4 regions of the Neobacillus phoenicis genome follow, and region 2 is predicted to be linked to each of the others. Evidence: predicted binding sites of a transcription regulator. Region 2 holds the regulator's gene; each other region holds the start of a gene.
What was found. The regulator Rex, encoded in region 2, represses fermentation and respiration genes when NADH is low (regulators of the CRP and FNR family bind a similar motif). The targets are predictions, from matches to a motif close to TTGTGAAATATTTCACAA.

Region 1 (7,640 bases), 2.2 Mb from region 2:
ATTTTACAACAGAAAACTCTTTCTGTTTTTTTTTATTATTATTAATCTTAAAAAGCCAACTTTTCAGAATTATATGGTAAAATTTAAACGTTATGAAAGGGGGCAATGCTTTGAGTGCAAAGGATATTCAAATAGAAAATGAATTTTTGGATTATGTAAAAAAAATGACTGCCTATCATGAAGCACTTGGCGTTATTTATTGGGATTTAAGAACGGGAGCTCCCAAACAGGGGGTTGAACAGCGGTCAGAAGTAATTGGGATGCTATCTTCGGAAGTATTTAAAATGTCTACTTCTGAAGAAATGGCTGCATACATAGCAAATTTATCAAAAGCTGAAGTAGATGAAACAACAAAAAAAATTCTTGAAGAGTGCAAAAAAGAGTATGAACGTAATAAAAAAATTCCAGCAGAAGAATATAAAGAGTTTGTGATTATCCAATCCAAAGCAGAGAGTGTTTGGGAGGAAGCGAAAGAGAAAGCTGATTTTGCCATGTTTAGTCCGTATTTAGAAAAGCTGGTTGAGATGACAAGAAGGTTCATAAGTTACTGGGGGCATACGGAAAAGAGATATGATGTCTTGTTAGATATGTATGAACCAGGTATGACGACAGAGGTACTGGATGATGTATTTGGTAAACTCAGAGAGAGGATTGTTCCTTTAGTAAAGAAAATCTCTGAAGCAGATAATAAGCCAAATACAGATTTCTTATTTAAAACTTTTAAAAAGGAAAGTCAACGTGAATTCAGCTTAGAAATCCTGGCAAAGATGGGCTATAACTTTCAGGCTGGACGGCTGGATGAAACTGTTCATCCATTTGCGATTGGGCTGAATCCTGGGGATGTACGTGTCACTACAAAGTATGATGAAAATGACTTTCGGACAGCTATATTTGGTACCATTCATGAGGGTGGCCACGCCTTATACGAACAAAACTTTTCAAAAGAGTTAATCGGCACACCTCTATGTTCTGCTGCATCCATGGGTATTCATGAATCTCAATCCCTATTCTACGAAAATATTGTTGGTAGAAGCCTTCCATTTTGGAAAAATAACTTTGATTGCCTAAAAAAATACGCAAATGGGCAATTTGATCAAGTTGATATTGAAAGTTTTTACAGAGCTATTAATGAATCTAAACCATCCCTTATTAGGATTGAAGCAGACGAATTAACTTATCCTCTACATATCATTATTCGTTATGAAATAGAAAAAGGTCTGTTTGATGGATCCATGCAAGTGAAGGACCTTCCTCGGATTTGGAATGATATGTATGAACAGTACTTGGGAATTGTTCCGAAGAGTGATGCGGAGGGCATTCTCCAGGACGTTCATTGGGCAGGAGGAAGCTTTGGTTATTTCCCTTCTTATGCATTAGGATATATGTATGCAGCGCAATTTAAGCATAAGATGCAGGAGGAAATTCCCCATTTCAATGAATTGGTAGAAGAAGGGGATTTGCTGCCGATTAAAGAGTGGTTAACGAAAAATATTCATCAATATGGAAAATTAAAGAAACCACTTGAAATATTAAGAGATGTTACAGGTGAGGGCTTAAATGCAAATTATTTAATTGAGTATCTCATTGATAAATATCAAAAGGTTTATCAATTTCAGTGAAAAAGCTCCTTCCAATTATTCTCATTTCTTGTAGTGCTGCATTATGGGGGATTATTGCCATATTTGTTAGAAAGCTTACCGATTTAGGTTTTACACCGATGGAGATTGTCACATTAAGGGTAGTTACTGCAGCAGTATTGCTTGGAATCCTAGGTATCAGTAAATATTCGTCCCAGATGAAAATCAAATGGATGGATATTAAATTGTTTATAGGAACCGGAGTTTGCAGCATTGTGTTATTTAATTGGTGCTACTTTTCTGCAATTAATCAGATGAGTTTATCAATTGCTGTCATTCTATTATATACAGCCCCAGTTTTTGTTACAGCTTTATCCTTTCTATTTTTAAAAGAGAAAATGAATTCGATAAAATTACTTTCAGTCTTAGGGACTATTGCTGGGTGTGCAATGGTTGCCGGAGTAAGCTTTCATGCAACAAAATTTAGCTTTATCGGAATTCTAACAGGACTCGGTGCCGGCTTTGGATACGCCTTATATAGTATCTTTGGTAAATTTGCTTTAAAAAAATACCAACCCTTTACAGTCACTTTTTATACGTTTGTCATTGCATCCATCACATTACTGCCGTTAACAAATATTTGGGAAAAGGGTTCCTTACTTGTAAGTAAGGAGGTTCTTCTATACGGTATTGGTTTGGGGCTTTTTCCAACGGTATTGGCTTATTTACTTTATACAAAAGGACTTGAAAAGATAGACACTAGTAAAGCTGCTATTATTGCAACGGTTGAACCTGTAGTAGCTACTCTTTTAAGCGTTTTTCTTTATCGAGAAGGGTTTGGTGTTACACAGGCTATCGGTACTTCCTTAATTCTATTATCTGTATTAATAGTAAATCGGTCAAAAAATCATTCAAAACCAATATATGAAGAAAAGGCTTCAATCCAATGATTGAAGCCTTTTCTCTATTATTTAAACTACCATTTACTCCAAGTTTGGAAACCTTTCGATCCTGGTGGTGCATTTTGAATGATATCAATAAAAGGTATGGTGTAAGCAAAAAGAATTAAAGCAGCAGTAATACCAAGCCATAACTTCCAGTTTTCAAATACCATTGGCGCTTTTTCTTCCGGACGTTCTGCTTCACCAACTGGGAATTCTTCTTCTCCCTTTGGAGCAAAGAATGCTAGATTGATAAAGATAATTAGCACTAAGATAATTCCTAAGAAAAGAATTGAGCCACCAACTGCTTGAGCAATTTGGTAAGGGATCCACTCTGCCGCTTGCTTCGCACCACCATAGGTTGAGAAGGAAGAACGTCGTGGGCCACCAAGCAAACCTTGTGCATGCATGGAAGTTGACATGAAGGCCATTCCAATTGTCCATACCCAGCCTTGAATAATACCTAGTTTATTCATTGCTTTTGTTAATTTACGTCCTGTTAAATGCGGTACTAACCAATATGAGATTCCAAAAAATGTTAACGCAACAGATGTTGCTACCGTTAAGTGGAAATGTCCTGTTACCCATATAGTATTATGAACTACCTGGTCCATCTGGTTTGAAGCGTTAATAATACCACCAGCACCAGCTGGGATAAAGACGGCCATACCGATAAATGGAACGATAAAACGAGCATCACCCCATGGTAGAACTCTGAACCAACCAAAAAGACCAGTTGCACCTTTTGAACGGCCATATCTCTCAAAGGTTGCAAATAAAGAGAAGGCTGTCATTAATGAAGGAATAATAACCATGAAAGTCAAGATAACCTGTAAAAATTTCCATGCTGGATCAATTCCAGGTTCGGTTAATTGGTGGTGAAACCCTACCGGTATAGAGAAAAGCAAGAACAAAATAAAGGATAAACGAGCTAAGGAATCGGAGAAAATTTTTCCACCGATAATTTTTGGGATAATGGCATACCAACACATATAAGCTGGTAATAACCAAAAATAAACTAATGGGTGACCAAAATACCAGAACAATGTACGGCTGACTAAAACATCAACAGTATCCACTAAGCCAAGTGACCAAGGCAGTAATTGGAATAAAACGGTTGCAGCAACACCTAATGTAGCAACGATCCAAAGAACAGTATTCACTACAGCCATAAAGCTTAATAAAGGACTTGGTTGTCCTGGATTATTCTTACGCCATTTTGCATAAGTCAGAATCTGAGCAGAACCATCAATCCAGCTTCCGACAACTACAAAGGTTAAGCCCAAATAAAAAATCCAGTGTGCTTTTAGTGGAGCATAGAACGTATAAAGAACAGATGCTTCTTTAAGCAAAACCATTGTTGCAGCCATTAATGTACCTATCAACATGACCCAAAAACCAATCCAGCCGGTACGTCTTGCTCCTGGGGAATGTCCTCCAGTTGTTCTGCTTACTGCAGCGTATTGAAATCCCATAATAAAGAAAGTGGTTAAAACAAGTCCCATCAAAACTCCGTGGACAGTTAAAACTTGATAATAATCGATTCCCCACGGAAGCTCCCATTTACCAGAACGAACGAGGGTTTGGAGAAGTCCCATCAAACCACCAAGAGCAAGAGCGGAGAAGGCGACAAAAAAGTGTGCCATCGATAGCTTTGCATCACGTGGGTCAACTTTTACTATTACAGCTGTATTGTTAACCATTATTTTACCACCTCAATCTTTGAACTCATTAGATGGTGTCCAGCACCACAATATTCATTACAAACAATTAGATATTCGCCAGCCTTGTCAAAGGTTGTCGTATATTCACTGACATAACCAGGTTCAAGCATCATATTAATATTAGTTCCAGCTACTTCGAATCCATGAACAACGTCTGTTGTTGTTGCAATGACCCTTACTTTCGCACCTAGTGGCACTTCTACTTGCACAGGATTATATGAGAAGGCTGAAGCCACATACACTAATTCATAGTTCCATTCTTTCCCTTCAACTTTGTGAAGGCCTGGCTCAGTAAATGGTTTTGTTTGATTGACCTTCTCAGGATTAATAGTAGTTAAACAACTAGGTGGTTTGTTACCTAGATAAAAAGCACTAACGCCAATTGTGACCAAAAATACTACAAGGGCACCTATTCCAAATGCAAGCCATATTTTTTCAAATTTATGCATATGCATAACCTTTTCCCCCTTCAATCATTAAAAACGTTCTACAAATAGGTAATAGACACCTACCCAGGTGACCACAATGAAAAATCCTAAAAAGAAAACGGAAGCTAATGTTCCTTTGAGAGAAGAGCTGTCTTCGATCTCAGTTTTTTGTTTTGTTTTTAATTCCGCTTTTGCCATCCCCTTGCACTCCCTTCAAGAAAAGTAAAGATTAAATAATAAGTTCTCTTTCATAATACAAAACAATTGTGAAAGTAAACTATATAGTTTTGGAAGTTCACAAATTGTTCATTCCTTAGGTAACTACTATGTTAATGTTAAAAACTTGATATAACAGTGATTTATGTCACATTAACCAAGGGGTAAATGTGACATAAATGTGAACCATCACACTTTACCTGTGATAAAAGTAATTGAATAATATTTCACAAGCATAAAGTCCAGTTTTTGAAACCAAGTCACATTCCTGAAATAGCAAAAATAAGATAAATCATAATGAATAAGTTTAAGGCTGTGTTAAAGAACATTGTTGATTTTTATACCCTGTTGATTGGAGCGGAAGGCACGAAGACTCCTGTGGGAGTATGGTTCAGGGGAGACCCCGCAGGCGCAAGCGCCGAGGAGGCTCGCCGAAACACCCACGGAAAGCGAAGTGCCTGGAGCGGAAATCAACAGGCAAATTTAACAGAGCATAGTTAAAATTAGGAAGTGAGGGTTTTCTTTGGAAAAATATTATTGTGAACAATGTCGATTATTATATAACGCAGAACAATTTTGTGAAGTTTGCGGATTATTGGCAAATAAAAAAATAAAGATTGAAGTTCAAGCTCAACCAGAAAAACAATAAGCCACTAAAATTGGTAAAGATTATGTAATGAAGGAAAATTAAAATCGCGATATAATTTAAGAGCACAACAACAACCTTCAAAACGTTTGCTTCCCTGTCGTAGGGAGGCTTTTTTTTTGCCCAAGTAGTGACATAAACATTCGAATAATTCTCATGACTACTGGAAAAAATACCCGTACATAGAATGAAGGAGAATGTATGATGCCCACTATTCTTTCTGTTTCAGAAGTTATTCCTGCACATGAAATTAATCAAAATAAAGCAGTTGAGTTTGCGAGGGATCTTTTTGCTAACTCATTTAAGGATATTGAAAGACTCTTAAAAGCCTTTCAAAATGGACAAATCGAAAAAAGGCATTTTGTGAAAGGGCTAGAGTGGTTTAAAGGTAACCATACTTTTGAGGAGAAAAATAATGCTTACATAGATGCTGCTGTTACACTTGGTAGTGAGGCGATTACCAAATGCTTAAATAATACTCATTTTCTTGGAAAAACACTGCCTTATGAAGAAATTGACGCGATTTTTTTTATTTCAACTACAGGTGTGGCAACCCCAAGTATTGATGCGAGAATCATGAATCAACTGCCCTTTAGTCCACACACGAAGCGTGTACCTATTTGGGGACTAGGATGCGCAGGGGGGGCTGCGGGATTATCAAGAGCTTTTGAGTATTGCTTAGCATTTCCTGAAGCGAATGTTCTTGTCCTATCAATTGAACTTTGCAGTTTAACCTTTCAACGTAATGATCTGTCAAAGAGTAATTTAATAGGGGTCTCACTATTTGCAGATGGGGTTGCCTGTGCATTGATTTGTGGCGACTCTTCGAATACAAAGAATTATAGAAAAAAAGCGGCATATCCATCGATTATCGGGACACAATCAACACTTATGCCAAACTCATTGGACGTAATGGGTTGGGAGATTAAAAATTCAGGCTTGTACGTTGTATTCTCCAGAGATATACCTCGAATTATTGAAGAATGGTTAAAGCCCAATGTGAAGGAATTTCTAGATCAATATCATATGAACCTAAGTGAGATAGACTATTTTATTGCCCACCCTGGAGGTAAAAAAGTGTTAGATGCCTATGTTAAATCATTAGATATTCCTACTACCATGACAGATGTATCCTTTGAGGTCTTAAAGCAATTCGGAAATATGTCTTCGGTTACAATCCTTTATGTACTGAAACGCATCATGGAGAAGGATATTCCAAAGGATACTATCGGGCTTGGAACAGCTCTAGGTCCAGGGTTTAGTTCCGAACTGCTACTAATGAGGTGGGTGTAAATGAATAATTTTCTTCCATTCCTTGTTTTATTTGTAGTCATCATTACTCAAAGAGTAACGGAGCTTATTATTGCTAAAAGTAATGAAAAATGGATGAAGAAAAATGGAGCCATTGAGTTTGGAGTAAAGCATTATAGAGTTATAGTTGGCATGCATATTCTGTTTTTTGTTGCATTTTTCGGCGAAAAGGTCTGGCTGAATCGCGGTTTATCCTCAATATGGCCTTTATTGCTAATTGTTTTTATAGTTACTCAGTTAGTCAGATTATGGGCAATCACTTCGCTTGGAAGGTATTGGAATACGAAAATTCTTATCTTAGCCAATGCAAAGGTTATAAAGAAAGGACCCTATCGTTTTATAAGACATCCAAATTATTTTGTCGTAGCTATCGAGCTACTGGTTGTTCCATTGTTATTTTCTTCCTATTTAACGGCTATCTTGTTCACTATCTTTAATGCGATAATTTTGTCGCGTCGAATTCAGGAGGAAGAGAAGGCTCTTCAGGATTTAACTGAATATGTTGATGCCTTTCAAAATTGTAATCGTTTTCTCCCTAAGATTGTTAAATAATTGTGACAGTTGGAAAACGTTATTGAAAACGATTATCAGCTATGTTAAACTTATCTCAACGATGAAAATCATTCTCAATCAGAGCTCGATAAGGAAGGTGTTACATATGGCTTTTGCTTTTGTTGGAGGAACCGTAGTCATTTATGCATTTGTCATGAAGCACGTCTTACGAAATGTAACTCATTAAATGATATCAGTTAGAATACTTTCAAAAGCCATGGAGAAATCCTTGGCTTTTTTCTTTA
Region 2 (7,640 bases):
TTATTTTGCTATTGACGATGTTCAAAAAAACGGCTGGGGCTTTTTCAGCTATCTATTAGTTCTCCTCGCCACCTTTGACTTTGGCTCAGGCCTAAAAATGATCGTCTTTCATTTTAAATATAAAGATAAACTGAAAAAATAAGGCTTGTATTAGCTAAAGTTAAAACTTTTAGCTAATATAAGCTCTTTTTTATGTGTAAAATTACACTCATTCTGAAGAAATTATATTTTATCGGCGAATTTCTAACCTTTATCAGCGAATTCACCGGTTTTATCAGCGAATCTTGAATTTTATCAGCGAATTCAAGCCATTTATCAGCGAATCACAAAAAAAGGTTTCAGGCACCATGTGAAGTTTTCACATTGGTGCCTGACACCTATTATTTTGAAGTCTCACCCCGGTGGATGACCATTCGTTCTTTGCCTAAAATGAAGATAAATAAGAAAGCCAGACCCGCTGGTACCAATGCCCAAGTAAAGGTGTGGACGATTGAACTGGAAAGCGCATCTGTAATTTTATCAAGAATCTGTGGAGGGATCATCTTTCGCCCTTCCTCTGATAATAACGCCCGTGAATCCCCGAACGCTCCCCCCTTCGGCATCGGTCCCATACCAGCAAAGGCTTTTTCAAGAGCCTCTGTAAAATCATTTCGTTGAATCGTTCCAAAGATGGTAATCCCAATCGTCATGCCAAGTGAACGAATAAAGTTACTAGTTGAAGTCGCTGAGCCCCTCTGCTCTATGCCAAACGGATGAATCGCCGCCATGCTCAACACCGAAAACGAGAACCCTACTCCCAGTCCTATGACAATCATATACACCGTTAACATTGCTCGGCTGGTTTCTGGAGTGATCGTACTTAACAGCAAAAATCCACCAATCAGAATTACCGCCGACAAAAACATGATATTACGGTAGCTCATTTTCGTGGTCAAAAATCCGCCTACTTGCGCCGTCACCACCGACCCAAGCATCATCGGTAATAAAATCAATCCAGAATTCGTGGCACTGCCTCCATACACCCCTTGGACAAAAATCGGTATATATACCGTTCCGGCCATAAAGGCTGCCCCATAAAACAGACCGACAATCGTACTTCCAGCAAACAACCTGTTTTTAAACATCGAAAATGAGATGATGGGATCCTTCGCCTTTGTCTCAGCAAATAAAAAGACTACAAACAAAATCGTAAATCCTGCAAATAAGCTTAAAATTATCATGGAATCCCAGTCATACTTCTGGCCACCCAGCTCCAGGGCAAACATTAAGCAGACTACTGCGCTGACTAATGTCACTGCTCCCCACCAGTCAATGGTTTGCTTTTGATGAATCGGTGACTCTTTGTAAGCTATCACGACAAAAATCAAGGATAAAATTCCAAGTGGCATGTTAATATAAAAAATCCAATGCCAGCTGATATGATCCGTAATATACGCACCTAGCAACGGCCCAAAAATGCTCGATAATCCAAAGACGGCTCCAAACAATCCGCCCATCTTCCCGCGTTTTTCAGGTGGAAAGAGATCAAACATGATCGTAAAGGCAATCGGCACAAGTGCTCCACCGCCAATTCCTTGAATCGCACGGTAAATACTTAACTGTGTAATCGTCTCGGCTGTACCGCATAAGGCGGATCCTGCCATAAACAAAATTAGCCCAAAAATAAAGAACCGCTTCCGTCCGTACATATCAGACAATTTCCCGAAGATTGGCATCCCCGCCATCTCTGCAACCATATAAGCAGAAACAACCCAAACGAAGCTCTCTAGCCCCCCAAGGTCACCAACAATCGTCCCCATGGCGGTCACAACGATTGTATTATCCATAGAGGCCATTAAAATCCCCAATAATAATCCTGCAACAACAAACCCTAATTTGCTTTCCTTCGCTGTCATCCCATGTCCCCCTTAAATCTTTGTTTTCGTCTTAATCGTGGCACTAGGGTCATGGGTCAAATCGTCTCGATACTCCACCAAACCAATGTCGCATCCTGGTCCGATTTTCACACTATTTCCCCGAACAATTGCTGCCTTTGTGTTTTCTAAGTACACTTCATCGCCTTCGATAACTTTCGCATCGAGAAAGCCCGCCCTCTTTGAGAGTGGAATATTGGTGAATGGAATAAACCAAGATCCTCTTTTCACCGAAATCTTCCCGCCGCCAATTTCCTCTGCTGTGCTCTCACCAAAGCTCAGAATAATTTTAACGTTGTCGGCAGATAGCAACCCCTTAATTTCAAAGCCTCCGCTCGATTCAAATTTCTCATACTCGACATCACCTTTTACAGAGATACTTCCTTTAATTACGGCGGACTCGCCCATCAATCGGTCATCCGCCTCTAACAAGCCAAAAATCTTCATTTTTTTCAGCTGCGCCTTCCCGCCAACAGTCATTGTTCCCATGACAAGTGCTTCCTCTGCTTCCATCGATCCTTTAACCTCTGCCTCACCCAAAATCTTAGCTGATCGTGTTTTCACATTTTCGCACGCCTCACTTGTTCCATATACATGAAAGCTGGAGCAGTCGACATTATTGACGATGGTTCCTTCTCCTCTTATGCTGATTTTTCTATATTGACCGCCAGGGTAACTCCCTGAACCATTTATGATAAGGTTACTGCTTTTCTCCATTGTCCTACCCCCCAATTACACTTTTATACTTTCTTTGACTACAGCATTTTTATGTTGTGAAAAATCTTCCCGGTACTCTACGACACCAATTTGGCAATTCCGCCCAATCTTTACCTGATTTCCCCGTACAACCTTGGCAATGGTATTCTCTAGTTCAATTTTGTCCCCTTCAATAAATTCCACTTCCAGCTGAGTGGAAAACAGCGGTTTAATAAGACTTTCAAAAAAAGAACCTCTATGTTTCACCAATATTGTTTCTCCGCCGATTTCCTTTGCCTTGCATGGGCCATGAAGTTGGATCGTAATTTGTTCGGCATTTAATAATCCGCCAATAGCAAATTGAGAATCTGCTTTAAAAATCTCCGCCTCACAATCTCCCTCTACCCTTAACACTCCATTAATTTTGATTTCTTCACTTTTCACTTTTCCACCAACAGATGCCTTGCCAGAAACCTTTAATTTTTTCACATATAGATTTTCATCAATCTTTGCCGTTCCATCTATCGATAAGTGTTGGGATTCAATCGTTCCCTTGACCTTTGCTTTACCGTTTATTTTGGCCTGTTCACTTGTCACATTCCCATCCACAGTCCCGAAACCATTACTTTCAAACTCAACGCAATCAACATCACTGTTAACCGTACCGAATCCATTGACAATGACCTGGCGAAACGTCCCGCCATTGGAAGCACCGAAGCCATTGATGACTAAGTCTCCTCTTTCCTTCATATCCATGTATATTCTCCTTTATAATAATTTTGCTTTGATCTCTTCCATACACGACATCAGTGAGAGCTGCACAACCATTTTCGTCCCCAGATCCATATGCATGGCTTCTGCGTTAATAAGCAAAAGACATGATGACACCCCAAGCTTCCTTGTTATCACTAATTCACAGCTTTTTTGTTTGATTAAAGCCGCATGCTCTTTTAGCACCTGAAGCAGCATCTTTCCTTCATCTTGATTAATCTCACCAGATTGCAGCAGCTTCTCAAGCACGTATACCTCGAGCATTCTAGTAATCGTAAAGGTAAGGCTTCCTTTTTCATTCTCAAGGTAAAAATCCATGACAGTTGATGAAACAATGTTACGTTTTACTAACTCATCTTTTCCTAGCTGCAAATCAGAAATATTCGGTGAAAACATGTCTGCCAGTTCATCTAGCGATAAATTTTCTTTCATTGTTTGGATTTTATTGATTCTTTCTAGAATCTTCTCTTTTGGAAAAAAGGTCTCCTGTCCAGTAAAGGTTGATTTACGGATGAACCAGTCTTCTGGAATAAGGTCCTTTCGCTTCCATCTATATAGCTGCCCATACGAAATTCCAGCTAATTCTAATAGGTCTTTTTTTGAGATTAACTCCTCGCTCATGATAAAAACCCCTTTCTATTTATCAATGTAACATAACACTGTTACGTTTGTAAAGCTGTGACTTACCTATTTTTGTAAAAAAAAAGACCTCCTACGATTAAATCATCGTAAAAGGCCTTCCCCTGTTCTATTCTTCTATATCCACTGTCGGATAGTGCTTTAAAAAGTAAACCAATGATTGCAGTTCCACTGCCAAGTCAATATGGTGAACCCGAATCGACGCTGGTACATTTAACCGAGCGGGCGTAAAGTTCAAAATCCCTTTGACCTCTGCTTTTACAAGTCGGTCCGTTATCATTTGGGCAACAGGAGCAGGGACCGTCAAAATAGCCACCTGAATATCACTATTTTCTAATACCTTCTCCAAATCATCCATATGATGAACCGGAACTTCACGAATCATGGTTCCCATTTTTTCCGGGTCGACATCAAAAGCGACCTCGATCTTCGTGTTGTTATTTTTTAAAAAGTTATAATTTAAAAAGGCAGTCCCTAAATTACCAACCCCAATTAATGCAACCTTCGTTAATTCATCCTGATCCAGCGTTTTCCGGAAAAAGGTTAACAAATAGTTAACATTATAGCCATACCCCTTTTTACCTAATGCCCCAAAATAGGAAAAGTCACGGCGAATCGTTGCCGAGTCTACCTTTACCGCTTCACTTAACTCTGCAGATGAAACTCTTTGTTTGCCGGAAGTATGCAGGTTCTTTAAAAATCGATAATAGAGGGGCAGCCGTTTCGCTGTCGCCTGTGGTATTTTCATCGTTTCGTTACTCATATTCTCCCACACCCCATGAATGGTTTTTTAACTCTTATTTAACCTGTTCATTTCTTCTAAAATCACCGTTTTTACCGCCTGTTTTTTCCACTAAATAGGTTGGTCCAATAACCATCCCTTTATCAACTGCCTTACACATGTCATAAACGGTTAACGCACAAGCAGATGCAGCTGTGAGCGCTTCCATTTCCACACCTGTATTCCCCTTAGTTTTCACCGCTGCCTCAATATGTAATTGAAAGTTTCCTGTTTGATCCTCTTCCCATGCAAAAGAAATATTCACACCTGTCAGTGGAATGGGATGACACATTGGAATGAGATCCCATGTTTTTTTTGCCGCCATCACAGCAGCAACCTGGGCAACAGCTAATACATCGCCCTTTTTCATCTCATGATTGGTTATTTTATCAAAAATCTCTTTACTTACGGTTATGCTAGAATGAGCAAGAGCAGTACGTGCTGTTTCGGGCTTGTCACTGACATCGACCATCTTTGCTCTGCCTTCTTCATTAAAATGCGTAAATTCGGCCATATAAAAAATCCTCCTATCAAAAAATAATACACTATTTTTCCTTTTATGTGTGTGAAACTTTGAACGAATCACTAGATTTTTTATAAGAACAGCACCTAGAAGAGTCCGAGTTATTGCTGTCATTCCGCTTATACGGTACACTAGTCCTAAGTAATAGAGGTGAATAAAATGATTTTATTGCAAGTGAATCAATTACAAAAATATTATGGTGCTGACCTTATTTTATCGAATATAAAGCTAGAATTACAAACGAGAGACCGAGTGGCCCTTGTTGGCCGTAACGGTGCCGGAAAATCGACTTTATTAAAGATTATTGCCGGACATTTGTCTCATGATGGCGGCGAGATCATCAAACCAAAAGAAGTAACCATCGGGTATTTAGCCCAGAACACTGGATTAGAATCCAAATTGACCATTTGGGACGAAATGTTAACCGTATTTGAGCCACTTCAAATCATGGAAAAATCGCTCCGCAAACTGGAAGAACAAATGGCCGATCCTTCTGTGTTTGAAGACCCAAGCAAGTACGAACGGGTGCTGAAAGAATATGATACCCTTCAGGTAAAATTCAAGGAGCAGGGCGGATACCAGTTTGAAGCTGACATTCGTTCGGTTCTGCACGGTTTAAACTTCCAGGATCATTCTCTCATGATTGCTAGTTTAAGCGGTGGTCAAAAAACCCGGCTCGCCTTAGGGAAATTGCTGCTAACCAAACCTGATATATTAATATTGGACGAGCCTACCAACCATTTAGATATTGATACCCTTTCATGGCTGGAACAATATTTACAGGGCTACGATGGCGCGATTTTAATCGTCTCTCATGACCGCTACTTCTTAGATAAAGTCGTGAATCAGGTCTATGAAGTATCCCGCAAGCAAATCCAAAAGTTTCCGGGTAACTATAGTTCTTACCTTGAACAAAAAGCGGCCAATTATGAGCGAGATTTGAAGCTTTATGAAAAACAACAGCAAGAGGTTGCTAATTTACAGGATTTTATCCAACGGAATCTAGCGAGAGCCTCCACCACCAAACGAGCGCAAAGCCGTCGAAAAAAGCTGGAGAAAATGGACTTAATGGACCGGCCTCTTGGTGATGAAAAGTCTGCCACTTTCTCTTTTGAAATTGAAAGACAAACCGGGAATGATGTACTAACGGTCGATTCTCTTGCGGTGGGTTATGATGGAGAGAAGGTATCTGAGGCGATTTCGTTCCGGGCTTTTAAAGGGGAAAGTATTGCTCTTGTGGGCCCAAATGGAATTGGTAAGTCTACGCTTCTAAAAACGATTATTAAGAAGCTCCCTGCCCTTGCCGGCACCATCTATTATGGAACAAACCTTTCCATTGGCTATTACGATCAGGAACAGGCGGAATTAACCTCTAATAAGCGTGTATTAAATGAGCTTTGGGATGACTATCCGTTGAAAAGTGAAAAAGAAATCCGAACCGTTCTTGGAAACTTCTTATTCTCTGGTGACGATGTGTTAAAAATAGTCTCCACTCTTAGCGGCGGGGAGAAGGCTCGGTTAGCACTTGCCAAGCTGATGCTAGAAAAGGCCAATGTACTCATTCTTGACGAGCCAACAAACCACCTGGACCTTGATAGTAAGGAAGTCCTTGAGAATGCACTGATTGACTATCCTGGTACCATTTTGTTTGTATCCCATGACCGATATTTTATTAACCGGATTGCCACTAAGGTATTGGAATTAAGCAGACATGGCAGCATGGAGTATCTTGGGGATTATGATTATTATTTAGAAAAGAAGCTCGAGCAGGAAGAATTGGCTGCATTAGCCCTAGCGGAATCGGCTAAAAAGGCTGCGCAGGTTGAAGCTTTTGAAAAAAACTCTTATCAACAGGAGAAGGAAAGCAAAAAGCTAGAGCGCCAGCGCAAACGGAAATTAGAAGAAATCGAGTTACGGATTGAAGAGCTTGAGGAACAAATTCAGGATTACGAACAGCAGTTATGTGACCCAGAAGTGTTCCAAAATCACGAAAAAGTGCTGGAGATTAACATAAAAAGTGAAAAAGCGAAGGCGGAGCTTGAGCAATTAATGGAAGAGTGGGCTGAGCTGGCTGATTAATAGGAAAACCGGGCTGATGTGCCCGGTTTTTTATTATATTTTTTTCTGTCTTTGTGCTGGGGGGATTTTTTCTACATACTTTTGTTGTTTTTCTACACAAATCTGCGGTATTTCTACACACTTTCCGATTATTTCTACACACTTTCTTCATTTATCTACAATTTTGTAAAAAAACGCCCCTTTTTCCACAACCTTATCTACATTTTAAAGCCTACCATTTCAGTTACTCCACACACTT
Region 3 (7,640 bases), 2.0 Mb from region 2:
ATAAAGAAGAAGAAAACTGCATTTGCCATGAGAATGGCTGAGATATAGGGAACCATCGGGTTTCCTTTCATCTTCCTTGAAAAGACAATCATTACTGTGTAAAGCGTTAAGAAAAATGTCCAAAGTAACAATGAACCAGCATTACCTGCCCATAGGGCGGTAAGTTTGTAAATAATCGGAAGTTCACTACTTGTATAATCGTGAACATATTCGTACTGAAACTGTGAAGTTGCTAAAAGGTAGAACAAGGACAACATTGCTAGCGATGAACAAACAAGTAATGCAATCACTCCACCTTTACCACTATTCACAAACCTTTGATTCTTTGTACTAATCCCCAATGTGAGAATGAGTAGTGTATAGATGGCAATAGCTAAACCTATATAGATTGTTGCGTTAGCGAATAAATACATTTCGTCACCTTCTTACTTCAGCCTGTTATTTTTCTTTCGGTGGTTGATTTAACTTTTCTTTATGTGATTCAGGATCATAATCCTTCATATCTTTTCCTTCGTATTTAGAAGGACATCTCGTTTTTACTGTTTCTGCTTCAAAGGTATCCTTTTTTGTTGGCGCTCCCTGAAGAATGGTTATCACACCTTCAGAAAAGTTATCTGGTTTAGGACCGTTATGAATAACATGCATTATATTGCCGTCGTTGTCCTTTACATCAAACTTAAGTTCGATTTTGTCTGGGTTCCACTTAATGGTGTCTTCCATTAATAGCCCTTCTACCGTAACAAAATCATCTTTATGTTGATTCTGGGTTGCCAATAGCTCCTTCATCGTTAGTTCAACGCCACTTGACCCTGGAGTTGCTGCCATAAGCAAGAAAACGATGGCAGCAGCGATAACAAAACCGCCAAGCATAACAATCGTATTTTTCTTCATTCCCTCTCACCTCATTAGATAAGTTTTTTCATTTCTTCTTCGTACATCTCCTGGTCTATTTTTCCAGTTAAAAGTTTTTTTCGTAGCTCTTTCTTTTCTTCAGCATTTGTTGACTTATCTTCCTTTTTGATAGATGTTTTCTTTGGTTGTTGTTTCGTATGTTTTGAACCCTTAGCTGCTGCTTTGGTGGACTGTTTATTTCCCTTTAAACCTAAGAAAACAAAGAGACCAGCAATAATTATCGCAATTCCAATAATCGATGCTCCTCCAACACCGATGATTGGTCGTGTTGAGTTATCTGTTCCTCCATTTTTCACCTGGTCAGTTGCTGTCACACCACTGTGGTTTTCATCATTAGGTGGTTCCGCTTTGTTGACGGCCTCCATGGTAGATTCCGTTCCGTCTTTTTTATATGAGAAGGAATATTTTAAGCTATCTCCTGCTTTTACATTTTTATATTGGTAGTAATAGAGTTCCTCTCCGTACTCACTTTTTGAATTATTTTCTGCTTTTGGCTCAAGTTGGATTTCTTTTGCATTCATAGGAGCATAAAAGATGACATCTAGTAGTTCAATATCAGCATTGTGAATCAATTCATATGTAAAACTTTTTTTATCTTTAACCACTACCGATTTTGTATAGTATTCAATAACAAATTTATAAGTTTCGTTCTTTTTAATGGCTTTTGCTGGTTTCCACGAAATGATTCCTTTTTCCTTATTTACATCATAGGGGCTCTGTACTTCCGGTTTATTTTCTTCTGGGAATTCTGCTACTAAATAAGCCTCAAATCCTTTTTCCATTGCTGGTACTGGGATTTCTATTTTTCCGTCATAATCTTGACCGCTACTATTTGTTATGGTTCCGTATTGGCCTACTAATAAGGATGGTATATCTCTCGACCAACCCTCAGGGTAATCAAACTCAGGCATAACTTGAATTTGCATCTCTTTAAATGGAAACTTTTCTGCTTGAAATGTCGTTTCCGCACTTGCTTTTGGGGTCATATAACTTGATACAAACGATACAACGACGAAAAATGCTAGTAATTTTTTCTTAAGCATATTTATCCTCCTTGAAGTGGAATCTTTATTACGATGTAGCACTATTTTCCACTATAGTCCTCTTTGAAATAAATATAATCGTTATCTATACCTAGTTGTTGAAGCACTCTTGAACATTTTGTTAACCGTTATAAATCGTTGCGATTTCGTCAAAAAACCACCACAAATTGTTCACATTTAAGGGATTTATGATTTTTAATCCTCTTCAAAAATAAAACCCTGTATCCAATCTGGATTCAGGGTTTTACATTACTTATTTTTTTCTAGGGATCGAATATATGTAACGATATCCGTTATATCCTCTTTTTTAAGTTGACGAGCTCCTTCAAGTCCCTTTAATGAAGGACCCATACGTGTTTCCTCTCTGCCGTAAGCGGTGCTGATCCAAATTTGCTTGTCGGTTGTATATTTTAAATACTGTGGATTGGCTAAAGCCGTTCCCATTTTTAATTTTCCAGCTCCCGCTTCCCCATGGCAGTTAAGACAATATAAATTATATTGAGCTTTTCCACGTTCCGGGTCCCCTGCAAAGGTTATAGGAACATCAAACTTCAGTTCTTCCGTTTGCCAATCTCTCATAAAAGCAACTAGATTGGTTAACTCTTTTTCTGACAATCTAGGTCCATAAGCAGGCATGCCTGTACCTTCTCGTCCGTATTTAACATAATTATATAAGTCTTTATCAGAAACCGAACTTAAGAATTTCTGACTGTTAATGGCTGTCCCTGCGTTTGCCCCTTCACCTTTACCGGTGTCACCATGACAAACAAGACAGTTTTTTTTATACAGTTTTTCGCCCGCAGCAACAGCTTTTGAGCTATTACCTTCAAACAAGTGACTATTATTTATGCAGACAATAATTCCAATAATAATCAAAATATAACTTCCGATTAATATCTTTTTCATGGGTTACTCCTTACTTGGGCTCAGGTGTTGGAGTTGGTTCCCCAAAGTCTTTATATTTTTCTGTAATCAACTGATAAATCTTCTTAGGACTTTTACCGTCAAGATGCATTTCGATCGCCTCCCGGGCGATATCTATACAGACGTCTCACGATATACTCATGGAGTCCCATTCTTTAACAGCATTATCTGGACCCATTTCATTAATATAACAATCTAGATTACTTTTATGACCATCTTGGGCAAAACATCCACAATAGCAAGGTACCTGTGCTATTACCTCTGGATATGTTGCTGCCAAAACATATGTCTCTTGAATCTTTTCTGAAGAATTCAATACATAATCAGGTAAAGGTTTATGCTTTTTATCAAGGGTAACGTCTTCCATTTTTGAACTACAACCCGCTGCTACGATCGCAATTAAAATGAAGAGGAACAAAAAAGATGTGATTCGTTTCATAATCAGTTCACCCCTTCCATGAATATATTTACTAGTTTATTTTAGCAAAGCGTAATTGGTAGAACGGATGTAATTTCTTACTATTTAGTGAAGTTTTTATGATAGTAAAAGTACAAGGAATTTAGGTGGTACCTTAAGAAAAGTAAATAAGGTAGTAGGTATATTTGCAGGTTTATATTTCAAAGGAATTTTCCTTTACTTAATGAAGACAGCCTATATTCCATTAACAATAAATAGTGAATGGAAGGGCTGGATTTAAAAGTATACCGAGTTCTGTGATGGCTATAGTTTCAGCACATATAACTGGAATGGCCATAAAGATAATTAAATTCCATGGTTGATTGTCTGCTAATAACCCCATATAATGCGTCATGTTCATGATCATCTTCTCCTTTATTTTGTCTACACCATTAATGTAAAAAATAAATGTGCAGAAACTTAGCAGAAACTATGGAGAAATTGTTAAAGATTTTCTGTTAAAATTGTCTGTTGATTTCCGCTCCAGGCACTTCGCTTTCCGCGGGCGTGCCGGGGAGCCTCCTCGTCGCTCGCTCCTGCGGGGCCTCCCCTGCCCCGTACTCCCGCAGGAGTCTTCGCGCCTTCCGCTCCAATCAACAGGTGTGTCAAATCAACATAATGCATTAACCTAGCTATGAATAAAAAAGCCTTAATCCGATTTTTCGGACTAAGGCTTTCGAATTTTATGTTATTATGCTCTTGATACATATGATGCTTCAGTTGTATTGATAATTAATTTATCCCCTTGGTTAATAAAGAATGGAACTTGAACGCTTAGTCCTGTTTCAAGGATAGCAGGCTTTGTTCCGCCTGAAGCTGTGTCACCTTTAATTCCTGGTTCAGTTTCAGTAACTTCTAAAACAACCGTGTTTGGCAATTCCACGCCAAGTGTTTCATGACCAAACATCATGATGTGAACTTCCATGTTTTCTTTTAAGAACTTCAATTCATACTCAATGTTGCTAGCAGGTAGTTCCACTTGTTCGTAGGATTCCATATCCATAAATACGTGTTGGTCACCGCTAGCATAAAGGTATTGCATTTTGCGATTATCGATTTGTGCTTTTTCAACTTTCTCACCAGCACGGAATGTTTTTTCTTGAATAGCTCCATTACGAAGGTTACGTAGTTTAGAACGGACAAAAGCCGCACCTTTACCTGGCTTTACGTGTTGGAAATCAATAACTCTCCATAGACCGTTATCCACTTCAATTGTTAATCCTGTTTTAAAATCGTTAACAGAAATCATGTAAGTTCCTCCTAAAATTCATTACAAAATAATTAGTTCTTTTGTTGAGTGAGTAAGAGCCTCATTGTGAGTAGCAGTAATCAATGTATCATCCTCAATCCGAACACCGCCAAGGCCTGGGATATATATACCCGGTTCACAGGTTACAACCATTCCTGGTTCTAAAACAATATCTGATTTTGATGAAAGACCAGGGCCTTCATGTATCTCAAGACCTATACCGTGTCCAGTTGAGTGCCCAAAATATTCCCCATAACCTTTTTCTGTTATGTAGTCTCTTGTTAGTGCATCTGCTTGCTTACCAGTCATGCCAGGTTTAATTCCAGCCATACCTCGAGCCTGTGCTTCAAAGACAATTTCATAAATTTCTTTTAGCTTTGCATCAGGTTCTCCAACAGCAATTGTCCTAGTTATATCAGAAACATATCCATCGTAATACGCACCATAGTCTAGTGTAACAAAATCTCCAGCCTCAATCACTTTGTTGCTAGCAACACCATGTGGAAGCGCTGAACGATGCCCGGAAGCAACGATCGTATCAAAAGATGAAGAAGTTGCACCAGCTCTTCTCATAAAGAACTCTAGTTCATTCGATACCTCTAATTCAGTTTTTCCAGGACGAATGAAGTCTAAAATATGTTTAAAAGCCGCATCAGCAATATCTGCTGCTACCTTTAATATCTTAATCTCTGCATCAGTCTTAATCAAGCGTAACTTTTCAATTACACCAGAAATCGGAACAAGTTCAGCTTCGATTTCTTTATCATATAATTTAAAGGAAGAGTAAGTTAGAAAATCCTCTTCAAATCCAAGCTTTTGAATGCCTAAGTTCTTTGCTTGTTGTGCGACTTCCTCTGGAATGGAACCAGAAAATTTAATAATCTCGAAACCTTCGCATTGCTTAGAAGCCTGTTCAGTATAGCGGAAATCTGTAATAAACAAAGCTTTTTCCGCACTGATTAAAACCACACCAGCTGAGCCTGTAAAATTGGATATGTAGCGGCGATTAAATGGGCTGGTTATTACTAACCCATCAATACCATGTGTTGAAAAATAAGATCTTAGTTTTTCTATTTTCTCCATTACTCTCCACTCTCCTTTTGTTCAATGAGGACAAAAATATTTTATCACAACCTACCAAATCCGACTAATCGAAACTTACGTTGTGGCCTCTTTCTCTTGTACTTTACTAAGTTCATACTCATAATTGATGGAATATCCAATAAAAATTCCATAGATGCTGAATAAACATACTGAAGTAATAATCGTGTCCCTGCTTAATTCAAAAAGTGGTTTTATACTGGGAATGATAGGATTAAGAACAAAAAATACTAATAAGAATAAAACAATCCCGTAACCCCATCCAAACCATATACCTTTAACTTTTCTCAGGGTAAAGTAATAAACATAAGCAGCAATTATTGATAATACTCCCATGAGAAAAATGGAAATAACAGTTCCCATCCACCCTTTTTTCCATTCACCCAATGTCCAAGGTTCCAATATGGCATTAGGGGCAACATCTGTAAAATTAAAAAAGTAGCTAATATAACCAATTGTACCCCAAAAGACCCCGCCAAATAAACCTGTCCAAAAAACCAGTGCAACAAAAGACATGGGTTTTGGATAATCTGACTTCTTTATTTCTTTAACCATTGTGTCAACCCCCGTACATTTTTTGTTAATTGGAATTGTATTCTCATCAAATTACACGCTTCTTCATATTCCTTTATAAATAGATAGCTGAAATTCCTTCATTATTATGTCCTTTAGAATTCCAATCCTTGCATGAAAATAATTTTTTACGGAATTTAAATGTAAAAATTATGTCATTCCTAGAGGTTTTTTCATTTTTCTAGTAGAATACATTTAAGTACAAACAGATTTATCTTTTTCTGCTATTGTGCAACTTTGTTATAGGTTGGTGTTAATAACCATGTCTAAATCTCAAAAACCGGTTTATGGCGGCCAAGCGGTCGTGGAAGGCGTAATGTTTGGCGGTAAACATCATTATGTTACTGCAGTTCGCAGAAAAGATCGTTCTGTAGAATATTTTCATTTACCTCGTAAGGAAAACCCTTACCTAACAAGCTTAAAAAAGATTCCATTTATTCGTGGGATTATCGCAATTATTGAAGCAAGTGCAAATGGGTCAAAGCACTTAAATTTTTCCACTGAGAGATATGATGTTGATCCAAAGGACGACGAGACCATAAAGGAAAAAGAAGTCTCTAAGTTATCCATGTATCTTGGGGTAGCAGTTATTGGGGTCCTTTCATTCTTATTTGGAAAATTTGCTTTTACATTAATACCTGTATTTTTAGCTGTACTAACCAAGCCAATTTTCCCATCCGATTTTGCCCAAGTCCTTGTAGAAGGGTTCTTTAAGCTATTGCTGCTGCTTTGTTATATATATTTCGTTTCACTTACACCTCTTATCAAGAGGGTGTTTCAATATCATGGTGCAGAGCATAAAGTAATTAATACCTTCGAAGCAGGTGTAAAGTTAACGGTTGAAAATGTTCAGGCACACTCCCGCCTCCATTACCGCTGTGGCAGTAGTTTCATCTTATTTACAGTCATTGTTGGGGTATTTGTTTACATGTTTGTACCTACAACACCACTTTGGTTAAGGGTTGTGGATCGTCTTCTTTTGATACCTGTGGTTTTAGGTATTGCTTTTGAAGTCTTACAAATTACAAACAAATTAAGAGATATTCCTGTTTTAAAATACTTAGGTCTTCCAGGTCTTTGGCTACAACTATTAACGACTAAAGAACCAAACGATGACCAAGTGGAAGTTGCGATTCTTTCCTTTAAAGAATTATTAAAAAGAGAAAAAGAATCTGAATATGATATGAAAAGTGAGGAAATTGTCTAAATCTTTTATTCTACAGTGTTTAAAAGAGGAAAAAAATGCTTAAGATGCTCTTAGGGAGGTGGCTTTCTTGAAAAATCGGACATCATTTTTTGTCATTGGTGGACTTGTCATTCTAGCTCTGGTTGGCCTACTCGGTTCATTTACAGCTAACCCTGCCGGTTTCATTCAGAGAAT
Region 4 (7,640 bases), 2.1 Mb from region 2:
TGAATGTGAATCACCTTACGATACAGGAACAATCAATCATTCGTCAAATTATAAATGAAACGAATAAGAAAAACCTCGATAACGTATCAAGAACAGATGCCTATTTTATATATTTTAAAAAAAACCCCGATATCATTTGGTCGTTTCTTGCAAGTATGGTTTCAAGAAACGGCGGATGGAATATGTGTGACCTCGAGGGAACTATATTTCCTCATCTTTTAGCAGAAAAAGTAAGGAAACAGCTTTTTCTTACGTACGAGCGTGCTAACTGGCTTATTTTCCATGACGTTTTTCCACAATTGCTGCTTTACCAATATTCGACGAAAATAAATCGACCAATGTTTCATTTACTTCCCTATTTCAATGTATCTTCCTTTATACAAAAAGAGTGGGAAAGATACTGGATTAATAATGATAAGGAAAGGCTTACAAGAGCTTTAATAATTAATGAGCAAAATGTAATCCATACGCCTGTGATTGAACATCCTGTGTATAAGAAAAAGGTATTTCATTCTATGATTTTTTCTTTCCAAGACTGGCTCCATTTTAGCTGTGTGCTGTTTCCAACATGCGGGGGAGAAGTTTACGGTGCAAGTGTAAATGGATTTAAATCGCTTTCTAAGAGAATCAATCTAGGGAAAAGATTGGCGAGTATACTATTTCATCCAAGACTGTTTCCATACTTTTTGGAGTTTGCGGAGAAAACACCCCATTCTGGTTCAAGATTTGATTATGAACAGTATTTCAAAGTGAAAACAGTTAGAAGGACTCCTATACTAAGAGCAACCTTTCCAGTTATTGAACATCATCAGCGTGCTTACGATGACTGGAGTTTAGAGAGAAGAGTATCCCCAGTTTGGTTATATTTCCCTGCCCGGCATCGTCATCCCATTCATCTTACTGATTGGTACTTTAAGAAGTCTCACCAGCTTCAATTAATGCTGTCACTCCATCAAGTATTACAATTGAAAAAATGGGAATAGAAAAAGCAAGGTTCCCCTTGCTTTTTAAAGCTGTTTTTTTAAGTAGATGGACGATTTGGTCCATCAAGCTTTTTATCACCATAGCCTGCTTTTTTTCCTGCTTCTGATTGTGTTTGTTTAGTGTTTTGGTTTTTGTTTTGTGCCATTTAAAACACCTCCTATACTAGCTTGTGCGGTTTTTGATTTTTTCATGCGAATTTAAATAATGTCGAAAAGTTAAAGCTACTATGCAGTTTTGACACTATCTTTGACGAATTGCTTCTAGTTTTGTCATGCGAGAAGGAAGCCTATAAAAGAAGGAGAATTATACCTAATAGAATAATGCGAGGAGGATTTATTAATGAATAAGCCACTGTCCGAAAAGGAAAAATTGCTTACCATGCTGACAGAAATATACGATCAATTAGAAGAATTGGAGTCCGTTCTTGAAGCATCATTCTCCGACCTTCGCTACAGTTTAAATCAAGAGGAACAGGAAAAATTAACGATACCCGTCCAAAAACTTTCAGCTATAGAAAAGAAAATAGAAAACCCAAGTGTTACTCAAGGGATATTGGATGAGTACACAGAAAACAACCAAGTAGCAAAAGCTCTAAAACTTGAATTAGGCTTTTAATTACCGCTAAAATAATAGTACTTGTTAAAAGTAGCAATGTGAATCGGCTACTTTTTTATTTTGTATTAGTAGAAGGGAATAAAAGAAATGTTAGAAGAAGTTATCCATTTAACAGAAAAACTTTTGAATTATAACCAATTATTCATGAAATATTACCAGGAAGGTCGGAACACAGGCATAAAGTATGAATTTAACGATGTAATTAAACCGTTTTCAGATGAAGTGAAAAGCATAAATGAAGAGTGGAAAAAAGAAATGAAAAAATGGCTGACAATGAGCGATCATAAACATCTACATTTAAAGCAAATTGACACAACATCAGAACATATTGAGCAATTATCCATTCAGGCATTCTTTCCTGAAACTAGTAGAACAAGGTTTTTAAATGCACATCGTACAGTTGACTATTTTTTGCAGGAAGTAATAAAAGAAATAAAAAAATAGAAAAGAGATGCTGAGGCATCTCTTTAATAGGTGTTTATGAATTTTCGATGAGGGAGTTTTCGCTTTCTGTCTTAGGAATTACCGCACCTTGATTTTCAAGCTCACGGACAAGAAGGCGATATTCTTTAATGCTAATTTCGTTGTGAATATACGCCTTCTTAGCAAAATCCATTAATGCGTTAACGTCATCTGTTTGATAGTCCCGACTTTGAATAAATTTGCTTTTTAATTCGTGAATGTCCATATTTAGCTCCTCCTTCATCCTTTTTACTATCGTAACACGAAAAGAAAGGATTCCTAGTTTTTAAAATATTTAAACTTTAGACAAAATTCCTCTTTATTAGACAATGTCCTTTGCTAGAGGCTGTGTTAAAGAACAGTGTTGATTTTTATACCCTATTGATTGGAGCGGAAGGCGCGAAGACTCCTGTGGGAGTACGGTTCAGGGGAGACCCCGCAGGCGCAAGCGCCGAGGAGGCTCGCCAAAACGCCCACGGAAAGCGAAGCACCTGGAGCGGAAATCAACAGACTAGTTTTACAGAACAGTGCTATAAAATAATCACCTTTTTATTCTGTTCTTCATAAACTGTGTAATAGAGAAAGATAAAGAGGAGATGTTTGCCCATGATCGGTGGAAAAAGACCAAATCATTTCTTTAATTATGGATACTCGGGGCAAATGATGCACCAAGATCCGGTAAGCACTCAATGGCAGCAACCGTATATGAATCGAAACCAGCCATATCCTTACCAAACTCAAGCTCAAAATTATGAATGGAATCCATTTCAACAACAAAATCCATATTACCCGCAGACTTTTCAGCCATATAATCAAAACTATCAACCAGGCTATGTTCCACAAAATGCGACATACCAGAATCAACCATATTCTCAAAAGGATTCGCAATTTCTTTTCCAAAACCCTTTGCAGCCAAAGGAGGAAATGAATCCTCCTCAATCCTATATGCCTATGAATGGATACCCGGTAATGAATCCTTATCCAAAATCAAATATGATTCCTAAACAACCAGGTGGAGTACAATCATTATTAAATTCCTTTAAGTCACAAGATGGATCGGTAGATTTTACGAAAATGGTAAATACAGCAGGACAAATGATGAATGCAGTAAATCAAGTATCGTCGCTTGTAAAAGGATTTGGTGGAATTTTTAAAGTATGATAGAAGAGGCTGACTCATAGCTACTTGAGTCAGCCTCATTGCTTTTATTGCTTTTTAATCTTCAATTTCAATAATCTTTCCTTTTTCTTGCGGGATTTTAATTTGTAGTAAGCCGTCCTTGTAGGAGGCTTTTACCATTTTTTCATTGATTGCATGTGGAAGTGAAATGGTCCGGGATGATTGCTGTCGAGTAAATCTTTGGCGATATATTTTATTTATGTCGTCTTCCTCTGTTTCTAGCTCTTTATTTTCTACTGAAATGGTTAAGTAATTTCCCGTAATATTTAAATTGATTTGTTCTCTTTTTACCCCAGGAAGTTCAGCCGTGATGATATATTCTTTTCCTGTTTCAACCGTATCTACATGAAAACCAGATCCAACTGGAAAAGGAGTTTTAAAGAAATCATCAATTGTTTGTAAAAATCCCCTTACTGGTTTTTCGGTTAAGAAATCATTCATCGATTTAAACAAATCACGAAAAGGCTCGGGCAATGGTCTCTTTCCGTTATTTTTATCTTCTGGAAGCATAGATGACATAATAGTTCCCCCTCTTTCCAATATTTCACTCCATATTATATGCAGATGAAACTAGGTAGGTGTCGCCATAATATGGCTATAAACTTTTGAACGATTTATTACAACTTGAATTTCTGTGATATATATCACATTAATAATGAGTGTTTGTTTGTATGCTAGGCAGTAGTTTTAGGAAAGTGAGGAAAAAAAATAAATGTTCTGTTATCAATGTGAACAAACACCATCAGGTGGATGTAAAGTTATTGGAGTATGTGGGAAAGATGAAACCATTGCCAGTTTACAAGATACGATTATTTTTGGATTAAAAGGGATAGCAGCCTATCGCACACATGCTAATCAACTGGGATATACAGATGCTTTTGTAGATGCAACCACACATGAAGCATTATACTTAACGTTAACCAATTCTAACTTTAACGTGCAGGAACATATCGAAATGGCGATGAAAGTAGGGCAGGCAACTGTTCGTGTAATGGGAATGCTTGATGAAGCCCATACAAACCGTCTAGGAATACCTAAACCTATCCGTGTAAGTCAAAATAAAATTGAGGGTAAATGTATCGTTGTTACTGGACATAATCTTTTTGCATTAGAAGAGTTATTGAAACAAACAGAAGGTAAAGGCATAAATATTTATACTCACTCTGAAATGCTGCCTGCTCATGGTTATCCTGCATTAAAGAAATATACTCACTTAAAAGGTAATATCGGTAAAGCATGGTATGATCAGCGCCGTCTTTTTGAGGCATTTCCTGGTGCTATACTGGCAACTACTAACTGTGTTATGCCTATTAAAGGGACTTATGCGGATAGAATGTTTACATATGAAGTGGCCGGGCTAGAGCATGTAGAAAAAATTGTGAACGATGACTTTTCTCCTTTAATTGAGAGAGCATTAGAGCTTCCTGAAGCAGCAGTAGATTCAAATGAGACATTACTAACTGGGTTTCATCATGAAACTGTTTTAGGTTTAGCACCTGAGGTGATTGAAGCGGTAAAAACAGAGAAGATTAAGCGGTTCTTTGTTATTGCTGGATGTGATGCTCCTGGGCATGGAGGTGATTATTACCGTGAACTTGCAACATCCCTGCCACCAGAAGCAGTTATATTAACTACCTCTTGTGGAAAGTTCCGCTTTAATGATGTGGATTATGGGGTTGTGCCTGGGACTAATATTCCACGATACATCGATCTTGGTCAATGTAATAACTCCGGTTCAACAGTGAAAATTGCGATGGCATTAGCTGATGCTTTCGAATGTGAAATTAATGAGCTTCCAGTAAGTATAGTATTATCTTGGTTTGAACAAAAAGCGGTTGCTATTTTACTAGGACTTTTCAGTTTAGGCATACAAGATATTCGCATTGGACCTAAGCCGCCAGAATTTATTTCTGAAGGAGTTCTTCAGGTTCTTCAAGAAACATTTAATTTAAAGTTGATTGGTACTGCAAAAGAAGATATGGAAGAAATGCTTCAGCTTGCTGTAAAATAACAAAAAACCCGTCATTTTTGGCGGGTTTTTTGTTGATTCATTAGATTAAATGAATTTCTTCCATTAGTATCTCTAAGTCAAGGATCATATTGCCTTCTTCATCTACTTCGATTAATTCATCCTTTTTCATCTTAGTGAGTGTACGGCTGATGGTTTCGCGTGTAGTACCAATCATGTTGGCCAAGTCTTTGTTGGTGAATTCTGATTTTAATAGAATAGTTCCATCACCCTGTTCTTGACCGTGCTTTTGTGCAATACGTATGATCAGCTTAATAATCTGTTCATACGTATTATTTAAAATTTGTTCTTCTAATCGGTTTTGTAAATCTACAATTTTTTCACCTAGTACCTTAAATACTTTTATACATAGTTCAGGGTTTTCTATGAGCACGGATTCAAATTTTGATATTGGAACAGCAATTAGTGTGGATGGTTCGATAACTTCAGCATAAGCAGGGTAATCTCCTTTTCTAAAAAATCCAACATGAGGAAACATTTCTCCCTTTTTTGCTATTGCTACAATTTGTTCTTTGCCGTTAATATCACTTTTGTAAATTTTAATTTTGCCATCATAAATAAAGTAAACATTTTCAAGTGGGTCCCCTTGAAGGAAAACATGGCTCTGTTTTTTCCAATCTCGGGCAATTGCGATGTCAGTTATTTTTGTTAATTCCAGATCGTTTAATTCTCGAAAAAGCGAGAATTCAGAAAGAACTTTCTTAATTGCTTCTATTTTCATTCTATCACCTACAAAATTATTTCAGTTATCTTCTATTGTAACAAAAATTCCATCAATAGTTTATTTTTATGATATACTTTTTTTACGAACGTTCATTCGCTGGAATAGAAGTAACGAGGTGAAGAGCATGTATGGAAAGAAAAGTCTGCAAGAAATGTTAATAGATTTGAAATTAAAGGAAGATTTTAAAGAAAATATTGTTACTTGGCATACGATCCCGGAAAAAACCGCACAATCTGTTTCACTCCCAGACGAGCTGCACCCGGTGTTGATACAATCATTAAAAACAAAGGGAATAGAGCAGCTATATACCCATCAAAAATCAGCCTATGAGAAAGCTATGGCTGGGAAGAGTATCGTTGCTGTTACACCTACGGCTTCTGGGAAGACCCTTTGCTACAACCTCCCAGTTCTCCAATCGATTTTACAGGATCCTAATTCGAGAGCATTGTATTTATTCCCTACTAAAGCGCTCGCTCAGGACCAAAAAAGTGAAATTAATGAAATTATACAAGCTGCAGGGGTAGATATTAATAGTTATACGTATGACGGCGATACACCCGCTACTATTCGCCAAAGGGTAAGACAGGCAGGACATGTAGTAATTACAAATCCTGATATGCTTCACTCAGCGATCCTTCCGCATCACACTAAATGGGTGTCTCTTTTTGAAAACCTTAAATTCATTGTTATTGATGAACTCCATACGTATCGGGGAGTGTTTGGAAGTCATGTTGCCAATGTAATTAGAAGATTGAAGAGAATATGTCGTTACTACGGAAGTAACCCCGTTTTTATTTGTACATCTGCAACCATAGCAAATCCATTAGAACTTGCGGAGAAATTAACAGAAGATAAAATGTATCTAATTGATAACAACGGTGCACCCAGTGGAAGGAAGCATTTTCTATTTTATAATCCACCCATTGTAAACAAACCGTTAAATATTAGAAGAAGTGCAACGCTAGAGGTTCGAAAAATAGCCGGAGAATTGTTAAAAAATAAAATACAAACGATTATTTTCGCGAGAAGTAGAGTAAGAGTTGAGATCATCCTGACATATTTGCAGGAGTTGGTAAAGAATCAGTTAGGGGCAAAGTCCATAATGGGCTATCGAGGAGGATATCTTCCAACAGAGAGAAGAAAAATTGAGAAGGGGCTGCGCTCAGGTGATATATACGGTGTTGTTAGCACAAATGCACTTGAATTAGGAGTTGATATCGGCCAACTCCAGGTCTGCATTATGACTGGTTATCCAGGAACTATTTCCAGCGCTTGGCAGCAGGCTGGAAGGGCAGGAAGACGTCATGGTGAAGCTCTTGTTATAATGGTGGCTAGTTCAAGCCCACTAGATCAATATATCATTCAAAACCCTGCATATTTTTTGGAAAAGAGCCCCGAGACAGCAAGGATAAATCCAGATAACCTGATTATCTTGATTGACCATATGAAATGCGCTGCATACGAGCTGCCATTTAAAGCAGGAGAACAATTTGGATCTGTAGGAACGGAAGAACTATTGGAGTATTTAACAGAGGAAAGAATTCTATATCAGAATGGGGATAAATGGTTCTGGATGAATGATTCATTCCCTGCACATAACATTAGTTTGCGATCGGCATCTCAAGAGAATGTGATAATTGTTGATCA

Region 1: AA0X95_RS12380 (cytochrome c oxidase subunit 2A) is a predicted target of Rex. The motif match lies at 5,102-5,119, and genes of this name have one in related genera.
Region 3: AA0X95_RS11250 (DUF6803 family protein) is a predicted target of Rex. The motif match lies at 3,303-3,320, and genes of this name have one in related genera.
Region 4: hcp (hydroxylamine reductase) is a predicted target of Rex. The motif match lies at 3,873-3,890, and genes of this name have one in related genera.

Annotation. Positions count from the first base shown of each region.
Region 1 is NZ_CP154847.1:2,389,958-2,397,597, forward strand. It holds gene AA0X95_RS12360 (carboxypeptidase M32) at 111-1,619, shown strand; gene AA0X95_RS12365 (DMT family transporter) at 1,616-2,527, shown strand; gene AA0X95_RS12370 (b(o/a)3-type cytochrome-c oxidase subunit 1) at 2,554-4,221, opposite strand; gene AA0X95_RS12375 (cytochrome c oxidase subunit II) at 4,221-4,697, opposite strand; gene AA0X95_RS12380 (cytochrome c oxidase subunit 2A) at 4,719-4,868, opposite strand; gene AA0X95_RS12385 (type III polyketide synthase) at 5,737-6,825, shown strand; gene AA0X95_RS12390 (isoprenylcysteine carboxyl methyltransferase family protein) at 6,826-7,395, shown strand; gene AA0X95_RS12395 (hypothetical protein) at 7,418-7,582, shown strand.
Region 2 is NZ_CP154847.1:223,534-231,173, forward strand. It holds gene AA0X95_RS01030 (YdiK family protein) at 1-142, shown strand, start outside; gene AA0X95_RS01035 (MDR family MFS transporter) at 381-1,895, opposite strand; gene AA0X95_RS01040 (cytoplasmic protein) at 1,908-2,630, opposite strand; gene AA0X95_RS01045 (polymer-forming cytoskeletal protein) at 2,646-3,365, opposite strand; gene AA0X95_RS01050 (YhbD family protein) at 3,378-4,001, opposite strand; gene AA0X95_RS01055 (redox-sensing transcriptional repressor Rex) at 4,129-4,782, opposite strand; gene moaC (cyclic pyranopterin monophosphate synthase MoaC) at 4,817-5,314, opposite strand; gene AA0X95_RS01065 (ABC-F family ATP-binding cassette domain-containing protein) at 5,483-7,402, shown strand.
Region 3 is NZ_CP154847.1:2,184,320-2,191,959, reverse strand. It holds gene AA0X95_RS11280 (heme lyase CcmF/NrfE family subunit) at 1-413, opposite strand, end outside; gene AA0X95_RS11275 (cytochrome c maturation protein CcmE) at 439-891, opposite strand; gene AA0X95_RS11270 (hypothetical protein) at 906-1,955, opposite strand; gene AA0X95_RS11265 (c-type cytochrome) at 2,205-2,861, opposite strand; partial or broken gene AA0X95_RS11260 (hypothetical protein) at 2,860-3,000, shown strand; partial or broken gene AA0X95_RS11255 (PCYCGC motif-containing (lipo)protein) at 2,938-3,246, opposite strand; gene AA0X95_RS11250 (DUF6803 family protein) at 3,479-3,577, shown strand; partial or broken gene AA0X95_RS11245 (DUF6803 family protein) at 3,578-3,697, opposite strand; gene efp (elongation factor P) at 4,028-4,585, opposite strand; gene AA0X95_RS11235 (M24 family metallopeptidase) at 4,607-5,668, opposite strand; gene AA0X95_RS11230 (YqhR family membrane protein) at 5,744-6,241, opposite strand; gene AA0X95_RS11225 (DUF1385 domain-containing protein) at 6,522-7,466, shown strand; gene AA0X95_RS11220 (SA1362 family protein) at 7,525-7,640, shown strand, end outside.
Region 4 is NZ_CP154847.1:2,369,507-2,377,146, forward strand. It holds gene AA0X95_RS12265 (DUF2515 family protein) at 1-983, shown strand, start outside; gene AA0X95_RS12270 (hypothetical protein) at 1,324-1,599, shown strand; gene AA0X95_RS12275 (DUF1798 family protein) at 1,687-2,043, shown strand; gene AA0X95_RS12280 (YppF family protein) at 2,078-2,287, opposite strand; gene AA0X95_RS12285 (YppG family protein) at 2,767-3,222, shown strand; gene AA0X95_RS12290 (Hsp20/alpha crystallin family protein) at 3,277-3,759, opposite strand; gene hcp (hydroxylamine reductase) at 3,953-5,251, shown strand; gene AA0X95_RS12300 (Crp/Fnr family transcriptional regulator) at 5,292-5,990, opposite strand; gene AA0X95_RS12305 (DEAD/DEAH box helicase) at 6,118-7,640, shown strand, end outside.